One region of the Paeniglutamicibacter sp. GQ140 genome, then DNA from elsewhere that is predicted to be linked to it. Evidence: riboswitches for the same ligand, from Rfam matches in the RefSeq annotation. Region 1 holds a riboswitch; the other holds the start of a gene.

Region 1 (5,251 bases):
CCCCGGGGCTCGTCGATGCCGGAGAGGTGGTTCATGTACCCCTGGACCGCCATTGACAGTCCCAGCGTCAGCACGACGGTCACCATCAGAATCCAGTGCGCCCCGATGCCACCGGTGCGGGCGGACCTGCGTCCAGGGCTCACGGGCGGGACGGCCGGGTCGGCTTGCCCGGTCCGGTCTCGCCACGGCCCGGAGCGGTTGCACTTTTGCCCGGGGCCGTTTCGCCGGTGGCGGGGGCCGCCGATTCGCTGGGGCTCGGGGTGGCGTTCGCGGAATCGGTGCTCGGCGCGGCCTGCGTGGCGGCAGTGGGGCTGGGATCCGCGGTGCTTGCCGTGGTCTCGGCCGCCGCGGTGCCCTTGGTCGCGGCGGTGCTCCCGGACGCAGTCGTGGCCTCGGCTGCGGTAGTGGTCTCGGCACTGCCTGTCGCCATCGCCGCTGCCGCCTCTTGACGCGTCGGTGTCGGCGACGGGGTCGGGCGCGGACTTGTCGTTGGCTCCGAAACCGTCGAATCCGCCCCGGACTTGGCCGACTTGGGCAGGTGCGGTGCCGCGTTCGTGGAACCGCCAAGGAACGAGAACAAGAGCAACAGCACATACAGGAACATCAGCCCGATGACCACGACGCCGACCTTTTTGGCCCGCTGCAGGCGCCTACCCGACGGGTCGACGAATACGGGTTCATTGGTGGCGCTGGACGATCCTAGGACATGATTTTCAGTAAAAGCTGGCATCGATGCCCAACGCTAGTACATCGCCGCAAATGTCACAAAATGATCACGATGACAAGACTCGCATTCGTGAGACTTGCAACAACGGCGTTGCAGCCATAGCCCGGAAGTCGCTGCGAAGCCGTTCGACGACTGCCCGCCAGTTGCCTTCGTCTCGACGTCGCCCCAGGAGAAAATGTCAACGGATCGGCCGCGCCGCTTCACAACGAGCATAGCGCAAGGGCCGGACCCGGCGCAGGGGCACCTACGACGCCGGAATGCCCGGCTGCAGTTCAGCCCCCGGGGCGTCGCGCCACCGCCGGCAAGAACGCCGCTAGGGCACGAGCATGACCTTGATCGCGCGCCGCTCGTCCATCGCCGCATAGGCCTCCGGCGCCTGCTCCAGCCCCATGACGGCATCGAAGACCAGTCCCGGGTTGATGCTGCCGGCCAACACGTCGGCAAGCAGTTCGGGCAGGTACGCCCGGGTGCTGGCCGCGCCTCCGGCCACCGAGATGTTCTTCGCGAAGAGCACGGAGATCGGCAGCGGGTCATCGCCGTGCGGGACGCCCACAAAGCCCAGCGACCCGCCGGGTCGGGTGCAGCGCAATGCCTGGTCCATGGACTCGGCGGTGCCCACGCATTCGAGCACCGAGTCCGCCAGCACTCCCCCGAGCAGTTCGCGCACCTTGGCTGCGGCATCGGCCCCGCGCTCGGCGACCACATCGGTGGCCCCGAAGTCCCGGGCCAGGGCCGCACGGTCGGCGTGCCGGGACATGGCGATGATGCGCGTGGCGCCCAGCCGCTTGGCGGCGAGCACCCCGCACAATCCCACTGCCCCGTCGCCGACCACGACCACACTCCGGCCGGGCGCAACCCGCGCACCCAGCGCGGCGTGGTGCCCGGTGCCCATGACGTCCGAGAGTGCCAGCAGCGACTTGGACAGGGCTTCGTCGGGCTCGGCCACCCCGGGGACAGCGACGAGCGTGCCGTCGGCGTTGGGGACCCGCACCGCCTCGCCCTGCCCGCCGTCGACGGGCAGGCCGTTCTCGTCGGCCCCGCCCCAGTGCGCCCGGTGTTCGCAGGCGACCTGCACGCCGTCGCGGCACGGCGGGCAGGTGCCGCAGCTGTTGGCCCACGGGGCCACCACGAAGTCGCCCACAGCCAGGGTCGAGACCCTCGGGCCAACCGCCTCGATGCGGCCGATGAATTCGTGCCCGATGCGCCGGGGCCTGGGCGTGGGGCTGACGCCGCGGTACGGCCAGAGGTCGGAGCCGCAGACGCAGGCGGCGCTGACGCGCACGATGGCGTCGGTGTCGGCACGCAAGGTCGGCTCGGGGCAGTCCTCGACGCGGATGTCCCGCGGTCCGTGGATCAGGGTGGCGCGCATGTGTTCCTCCGCAGGGTGTGGGGGCTGGCGGGTGTCGCTTCCAGCCTATGCCAGCGGGCTCTTGGCCCGCGGCGGCGGCATCCACTGCATCACCCGGCAGGAACCGGTGACGGCGGTGCTGCGGGCCCGCCTCGGGAGGGCGGGGTCACTGGCCGTCGCAGATGACGGTTTGTTGCTCCCCGCAGCCCCGCGGTGGCCAACCGTCCCCGCCCCGCCGTAGGCTGGAGACAGCTTCACGAGATCTGGTTGCACTGCGCAAAGCTCCGACTGACCAGGCACCAACCCCATAGTTGCACGGCGGGTGGTTCGGATGACGAAGCGGCCTTGGCGCGCATCCCGCACGCAGGGGCAAGGACAACGATCTTCAAGGACGTGTGCACATCATGTACAGCCCCACCCTGGACTCATCCCCCACCAGGAATCCGCTGCCGCGCTTCACCGGCGACTGGATCACTGCCTGGCTTGACCTCGACCCCGAGACCGACCTGCTGCACGTGGGGGCCGGTCCCGACGAGTGGGTGCTTGAGGCACTCGCCCCGCACAAGCTCTCGGCGGCACTGGCGGGCCGCGGCCCCGTCGAGGTCCAGTTCAACCCCGAGCTGCTGGTGGCACTGCTCCCCGGTGCGCACGAGCTTGTCGGAAGCTCGTTCTTCCGCCTGCGCGCCTGATGCCCCGGGGGCGCAGGCGCTAGATATCCAGCACCAGGCGCCCGCCCTTGCAGCGCGACACGCAGATCATCATGGTGTCTCCGGCATCCCGCTCCTCCTCGCTGAGCAGCGAATCGCGGTGGTCGATCTCCCCCGAGACCACCGGGGTCTCGCAGGTCCCGCAGATTCCCTCCCGGCAGGAGTTCAGCACCTGCACCCCGACGTCCTCCAGGGCGGCCAGGATGCTGGTGCCCACCGGCACCCGTGCCTGGAGGCCGCCGGTGGTTTCCACCGTGAATTCGTGGTCCCCCGCGGCCGGCGCGCTTGCGGCAGGGTCGGCGACAAAGCGTTCGAAGTGGAACCGCGCGGGGTCCCGCCAGCCGGAGGTGAGCGTGGCGATGTAGTCCAGCAGCGGTCCGGGGCCGCACACATAGGCGTGGAATCCCGCCTCCGGGTCACCGAGCAGCTCGGCCAGGGGATAGAGCCCGGATTCGTCGTCGGCGTGCACGTGGACCTTGTCCCCGTAGTGCGCCAGTTCGCCGAGGAATGCCATGGAACCACGGCTGCGCCCCAGGTAGAGCAGCCGCCATGCTGCCCCGGAGACCTCGGCCGCGCGCAGCATGGGCAGGATGGGCGTGATGCCGATGCCGCCGGCGATGAACATGTATTCGGGCGCCGGCCCGAGCACGAAGTTGTTGCGCGGGCTCCTGACCCGCAGCTGCGCGCCGGGCCTCAGCTGGTCGTGGACGTAGGCGGATCCGCCGCGGCCGGCGGGTTCCCGCAACACCCCCAATCGCCAGTGCCGGTCCCCGGGGGCGGAGCACAGGGAATACTGGCGCAGCAGACCGTTGGGAAGCAGGACGTCGATGTGCGATCCCGGACTCCAGTCCGGCAGCGCGAGCCCGTCGGGGCGGGCAATGCCCAGGGAGAGCACCGACTCCGATTCCCGCTTGATGTCCACCACGTCCACGACGAAGTATCCGTCCTCGGCCATCCGGATGACTGGCCCCGGTTCCCCGATGGCATGCTTTTCACTTGTGCTGATCACGATGCACCTCCAGTGCTGTGGTGTGGGTATGTGGTGGGTACTGCCTGCCATGTTTCCGCGCACCGTGCCGTTGCCGGCTCGTCCAGCGCGGCCAGGACCGCCAGCGAGGCCTGGCGCGGGCCGATGGTCACCCGCACCCCTTCGCCGCCAAAGGCACGGACCGACACCCCGTGTGCTGCGCACGCGCGTTCGATGTCCGCGGCCCGCCGCCCGTTTTCCGGGATCCAGAGGAAGTTGCCCCCGCTGTCGGGGACGCGCAGGCCGAGGGCCTCCAGTTCCCGGTGCAGGAATTCGCGTTCCCCCGACACCGCGGCCACGGTGCCGAGCAGGTAGTCGGTGTCGGCGAGGGCCGCCACGGCGCCGGCCTCTGCCACCGCACTGAGCCCGAAGGGCGGAGCCACCTTGCGGATGGCCCGGACGACGTCCTCCGGCCCCAGCAGGTATCCGGCCCGCGCCCCGGCCAGTGCATGGGCCTTGGAGAAGGTCCGCAGGATCACCAGGTTGGGGTGCTTGGTCAGCAGCGGCACGGTGTCCCCACTGGATCCGGAGAACTCGACGTAGGCCTCGTCGAGCACCACGAGTACGTGGCCCGGAACCCCCGCGAGAAAGGATTCGACCTCGCCGATCGCCAGCACCGTTCCGGTGGGGTTGTTGGGATTGCACAGCAGCACCACCGTGGTGCGTTCGGTGATGGCCCGGCGCATGGCCGCCGTGTCGTGGCGATGGGCCGCATCCAGCGGCACCTCGACGCTCCTGGCCCCTGCCAGCGTGACCAGGATCGGATACGCCTCATAGCTGCGCCAGGCGTACAGCACCTCGTCGCCCGGGCCCGCGAAAGCCGCGAGGACCTGGCCCAGCAGGGCCAGGGACCCTGCCCCCACCGCAACCTGGGTTTCGGATAGTCCCAGGGTGTCGGCCAGCGCGGCCACCAACCGGTCCCCGGCCAGGCTCGGATAGCGGTTGGAGCGTTGCACGCTGTCCGCCATGGCCGCAAGGGCGGCGGGCGAGGGCGACATCCAGGATTCGTTGGAGGAGGCCACCCACCGCGCCTTTCCGGCGGCCGGCGAGCGCGAATAACCCGGCAGCATCTCCACCAGGTCGCGCGGCCGGGGCGTCGCCTCGCCGGCGCCGGATTGCTCGTTGGACATCGGGTCTTTCCTTCGCTTCTAGGCCAGGACCTTGGACAGGAAGGCCTGGGTTCGGGGTTCGCGGGGGTCTTCAAGGACCTGTCGGGGGCTGCCGGACTCGACCAGCTGCCCGTCCGCCATGAAGTGGACGACGTCCCCTACTTCCTTGGCGAAGCCCATTTCGTGGGTCACCACGATCATGGTCATCCCCGAGGCCGCCAGGGAGGTCATGACCTCCAGCACCTCCCCCACCAGCTCCGGGTCGAGCGCGGAGGTCGGCTCGTCGAAGAGCATGAGCTTCGGCTTCAGGGCCAGGGCCCGGGCAATGGCCAC
Region 2 (5,251 bases), on a different contig from region 1:
CAGGAGCACCAGGCCCAGCCAGAACACGGGAACTGCCGCGAAGAGCGGCGGCAGGTTGATGATGAGCCGCTTCAACCACGTCCGACGTGCCAACGTGGCCGAAGCGACCAGCAGAACCGCAAACACCACGGCAGTCACGAAGGCACTGGAAGCCAGCACCAAGGTCGACCCGGCCACTGCACCGATGCGTTCTGCAACGGGCTGGCCCGAGGCCAGCGAATACCCGAAATCACCCCGGAAGAGACCGGCCAATTGGCTGAAATACTGAATCAACAGCGGCTGGTCGTATCCGTATTGCGCCTTCATGGCCGCGATGGTTTCCGGATTGGCCGCAGCATCCGCTGACAGGAAGATCGTCACTGGGTCATTCGGGAGCAGCTGCACGGCCAGGAAGACCAGGGTGTAGGCAAGCCAAATGACCAGCAAAGCTTGTCCGATGCGTCGCGCGATGTAAGCGGCCATGGGGTTGCTACTTTCCGGTCTTCCAGGCGCCCTGGAAAATCGGGGCGGTGCCGGAGGTGAATTCCACGTGCGCATCCGAGTTGCCGCCGTAGACCTGGACTTCGTCCCAAAGGACCAGGGACAGCGCCTTTTCGCTGACCAGCTGGCGCTGTTCCTCGGCAACCAGTTCCTTGTGCTCCGCCTCGCTGGTGGCCGAACGTTCCTTGGCGAACAGCGCGTTGAGCTCGCTGTCGGCGTTCAGGGTCTGGGTGTTGTTTTCCGGGCCGAAGACCGGTCCCAGTCCGCCGTAGGCAAATTGGCGGGTTCCGAAGAACTCGATGTTGGGATCGATCATGGCCGTGGTCAGGAACGTGTTGTCGGCCGCACGGTTGATGAGCTTGACGCCGATTTCCCGCCATTGCTGCTCGATGAGTTCAAAGGCCGGTTTGATGACCACGGAGTTGTTGGAGCTGGTGATGGTGATTTCCAGCTTCTGCCCACCCTTTTCGCGTACTCCGTCGGCTCCGACAACCCAGCCTGCCTCGTCGAGCAACGCCTTGGATTTCTCCGGGTTGTAGCCCAGATCCGCGGACAGGTCGATGAACCCGGGGGCCGCGTGGTTCAGCACGGAGTCGGCGATGACGTAGCTGTCCGACAGCACCGTGTCCTTGATGGATTGGCGGTCGATGCCGACCTGGAGCGCCTGACGCACCTTGGTGTCGGCGAGCTTGCCACTGCCGATGCGCACTGCCGCCATGTTGGTGGTCAGGTCAATTCCCTTGGCCGGCAGCACCTGGTCGCCGCTGCCCGCGAGGGTTTGCTCGTCCACGGGCTGAAGTCCCCGGACCAGGTCGACCTGGCCGGTTTGGACCGCTCCGGCACGGTGCGCCACCTCGGGCAGGTACTTCACCACGAGCTTGTCCAGGTATGCGGCGCCCTGGTTTGCCGCTGATTCAGGCGCCCACTTGTAATCCGCGCGCTTGGCGAAGGTGACTTCTTCATCGGTCTTCTCGGATTCGAAGACGAACGGTCCGGAGCCGACGATGTTGGCGATGGCCGACTGGCCGGCATTGTCCAACGTCAAGGTTTCAGGGGAAACCAGGCCCGAGGTGACCGACGATGTGGCACGCAGGAAGTTGGCGTCGGGGGTCTTGAGCGTGACCTTGACCTGGTTTTTTCCTACGACCTCGGCGGACTTGAAGGCGGCGAAGTCGACGTTGGGTGCGATCTGTGCGCTCTTGATGCCCTTGCCCAGGGCGTCCAGGTTTTCCTTGACGGCCTTGGCATCGAGCGCCGTTCCGTCCGAGAAACTCACGCCGTCACGAATGGTGAAGGTGAACTCGGTCTGGTTCTTGTTGGCGGTGAAATCCGACGCTATCCAGCCAACGAGCTTTCCGGTTGCCGCGTCGAAATAGGTCAGTCGGTCCAACACGCTATTGAGCACATTGGCCTTCTCGTAGAAGCGTGCGGCTTGGGTCTGCCAGTTGTTGATCGGGGTTACTTCCGCATACACGAAGGTTCCGCCCTGGACGGGATCGTTGCTTACCGGGTCGGCTGCATTTCCCGCTGTTTGGGTTCCCGATCCGCAGGCGCTGAGTGCCAGCGTGGCCACGGAAAGCACGGTAAGGATCTTGACGCCGAGGCCGGCGCGAAGGCGTCGCTTCGCAGGTGGTTTGGTGTTGCCCATGATTCATTCCTTCTCGGTTCACCCGAGGAACGCCGCGACATGGCTAATCAGTCGAATACCTGTCCAAGACATGACAGCATTCGGCGGACCGCGCAGAGTTTGGCTATCTCCATCGGTCCTGGCGGTAGCACCGGATCCCCATGAGGGGAGTGGTTGCTGCGGCGTCAACGAGCCAGGTCTCTCAGCCGCTCTGGATGGTGTGTGCTCGTGTTGGTTGGTTTCCAGCGTCGAACAATTCAAGTGTGTCGCAGGATCTTCGATACAACCAACATAAAAGGGTTCGCCGTGAAATAAATCGACGCACGGATCGGCTTTGGGGCCGGATTTGCTTCACGAAGCGTCATAAGTCAGAACGTGAAGCGAAAAACAACCTGGCCTTGCTTCACCGGGGCGTCATGTTGATAATGTGCACAAATTCATGCCCCGGAACTCATCGACTGGGCAAATGGCGGCTGACTCTCTTTCCTGGTCTCAGGCTGCCGGCCGTCCCGAACGTTCACGGCCCCTTAAACGGCCCGGGCGGCGGCGCACCTCATGGTGCGCCGCCGCCCGAAACTCGTGCGGGAGTTACTCCCGGCTACTTGACCTCGGCGTTCGAGAACCGGTAGTTCGCCGCGCGGTGGGAGTCCTGGACGCGGTCGCCCTTGCCGAAGAGCTTGTTGCGCAGCGTGCCCTCGACGTATTCGGTCGGGTAGGCGCCGCGTGCCTGCAGCTCGGGAACGATGAACTCCACGATGTCCTCAAAGGTGCCCGGGGTGATGGCGTAGGCCAGGTTGAACCCGTCCACGTCGGTGTCCTCGACCCACTCGATGAGCTTGTCGGCGACCTCGGTCGGCGAGCCGACGGTGATCGGTCCGAAGCCGCCAACGCCCACCCACTCGGCCAGCTGGCGGATCGTCCACGGGTTGCCCGAATCGCCGCTGGCCTGCTGGAACATCGACACGGTGGACTGGATGGCGTTGGACTTCACGTTGTCGCCGATAACGTCGTCCGGGCCGTAGGTCGACAGGTCCACGCCCATCCAGCCGGAGATCAGCGCAAGGGCGCCGTCGATGTCGGCGTAGGACTTGTAGTCCTCGAACTTGGCCTGCGCGGCGGCGGAATCCACGTCCGTGATGATGGTCTGCATGGTGTAGATGCGCACGTCGTGGCGTCCACGGCCGGCCGCCTCGGCGGCGTCGCGGATCTTGGTGACCGTGGCCTTGAGCATGTCCTTGGTGGGGCAAGTGACGAAGACTGCCTCGGCATTTGCCGCGGCGAACTGCATGCCGCGCGAGGAGGTTCCGGCCTGGAAGATCACCGGGGTGCGCTGCGGGCTGGGCTCGGTGATGGCGATGCCCGGGACCTTGAAGTACTTGCCCTCATGGTTGATCTCGTGGACCTTGGCCGGGTCGGTGAAGACACCGCGCTCGGCGTCGCGAACCACGGCGTCTTCTTCCCAGGAACCCTCGAGCAGCTTGTACACGACCTCGAGGTATTCGTCGGCGTGGTTGTAGCGCTCGTCGTGCTCAAGCTGGTCTTCCTGGCCCATGTTCCGGGCGGCGGAGGGCAGGTAGCCGGTCACGACGTTCCAGCCGATGCGGCCCTTGGTCAGGTGGTCAAGGGTCGCCAGGCGGCGGGAGAAAGGGTACGGGTGTTCGTAGGAGGTGCTGGCGGTGACGCCGAAGCCGAGGTTCTCGGTCACGGCGGCCATCGCGGAGACAAGCATGAGCGGGTCGTTGACCGGGACCTGGGCGCCGGTGCGCAGCGGCACCTCGTTGGAGCCGCCGAAGACGTCGTAGGTGCCCAGCACGTCGGCGATGAAGATGCCGTCGAACTTGCCCTTTTCCAGGGTCTTGGCCAGGTTGGTCCAGTAGGATAGGTCCTTGTAGCTGGCGGACTGGTCCTTGGGGTGCTTCCACAGTCCCGGGGACTGGTGTCCGACGCAGTTCATGTCGAAGGCGTTGAAGCGGATCTGGCGTGGGGCGGGAGTCGTGCTCATGTTTATCCTTCGCGAGGTGTTGGGAGTTGCGGATCCGGTGTTGTGCGGATCAAGTTGATGTGGGGCTCGTGTTGTTCTACGGGATGCCGGTTCCCTGGGTGGCACCCACGTCGCCGATGGCGTTGAGCTGCTGGGGCGCCGTGCCGTTGACCTCGTAGTCGCCGATGATGCGAGACTTGTAGATCGCGGGGTTGTGGGTGGCAACGGTGCGCGCGTTGCGCCAGTGCCGGTCCAGGTTGCATCCCTTGGCGGTTGCCGAGGCACCCAGTCCGTCAAAGAGCTTGGTCGCCGCGGAGAGCACCAGCGGCTGGACGACCGCCTGGGCCCTGTCCGCGGCGAGTTCACACACCGCGAACCGCTCGGCCGGGCTGAGCGATACATCGGCCAGCGCGACCTCGATCTCCGCCACGGCGGCCAGGACGATGGAGTCGACCGCGAATGCGGTGCCGGAGACCTCGCCGACCAATTGCAGTACCTGGGGTTCTTCGCGCACCGGAACACCGGTCCCGGTGCTGAAGCTTCGGGTGCGGGCCTGGACCGAGGAGCGCATGTCGTTGAGCACGGCGCGCGTGATTCCCGCCTGGACCCCGAGTAGCACCAATTGGAAGATGGCGGATTCCGGGTCGTTGACCTGCTGCTCGTCGGGAAGGATCGTGTCCACCGGGACATTCTCGAACGTGGTTGAGCCGGTGCCGGTGAGCTGCTGCCCGAATCCGTCCCAGTCGTCAAGGATCTTGACGCCGGAATGCTGCGTGGAAACCACGGCGATCTGCCTGCCGGCACGGGCGGGGTGCGCCACGGCGACTGCCACCCAGTCCGCGTAGATCGTGCCGGTGCAATAGTATTTTTCGCCATTGAGGATCCAGCGCTCGCCCTGCTTGGCAATGGTCGTGTTCAGGGTGCCCAGCCGGTTTCCGCCGCGCTCGGTGTAGGCGTTGCCGATAATTTGCCCGGCAACGATGCGCTCGACCCAGCGGTGGCGCAAGGCATCGTCTTCCAGCTGCAACACGGATTCGACGAAGCCGATGTGCGAGCGCCACAGATGTGCCACCTGGGAATCGGCTTCTGCCAGTTCGATGAGCAGGCGGAACAAGTCGGACACGCTGGCACCGTAGCCGCCCTCGGCGACGGGGATGCGCAGC

The links. A riboswitch is a leader RNA that binds a small molecule or an ion and turns the genes downstream of it on or off. The one in region 1 is predicted to bind S-adenosylmethionine.
Region 2: another riboswitch for S-adenosylmethionine. It lies ahead of AC6CHY_RS10300 (ABC transporter substrate-binding protein); the one in region 1 lies ahead of AC6CHY_RS09705 (hypothetical protein).

What each region holds. Positions count from the first base shown of each region.
Region 1 covers NZ_JCAXDW010000005.1:280,914-286,164, forward strand. Annotated here, with positions in the region: gene AC6CHY_RS09690 (bifunctional polysaccharide deacetylase/glycosyltransferase family 2 protein) at 1-86, opposite strand, end outside; gene AC6CHY_RS09695 (hypothetical protein) at 140-730, opposite strand; gene AC6CHY_RS09700 (zinc-dependent alcohol dehydrogenase family protein) at 1,041-2,096, opposite strand; SAM riboswitch class IV at 2,328-2,457, shown strand; gene AC6CHY_RS09705 (hypothetical protein) at 2,480-2,764, shown strand; gene AC6CHY_RS09710 (PDR/VanB family oxidoreductase) at 2,784-3,791, opposite strand; gene AC6CHY_RS09715 (histidinol-phosphate transaminase) at 3,788-4,939, opposite strand; gene AC6CHY_RS09720 (amino acid ABC transporter ATP-binding protein) at 4,958-5,251, opposite strand, start outside.
Region 2 covers NZ_JCAXDW010000006.1:53,668-58,918, reverse strand. Annotated here, with positions in the region: gene AC6CHY_RS10305 (ABC transporter permease) at 1-462, opposite strand, end outside; gene AC6CHY_RS10300 (ABC transporter substrate-binding protein) at 470-2,128, opposite strand; SAM riboswitch class I at 2,235-2,329, opposite strand; gene AC6CHY_RS10295 (LLM class flavin-dependent oxidoreductase) at 2,706-4,109, opposite strand; gene AC6CHY_RS10290 (acyl-CoA dehydrogenase family protein) at 4,186-5,251, opposite strand, start outside.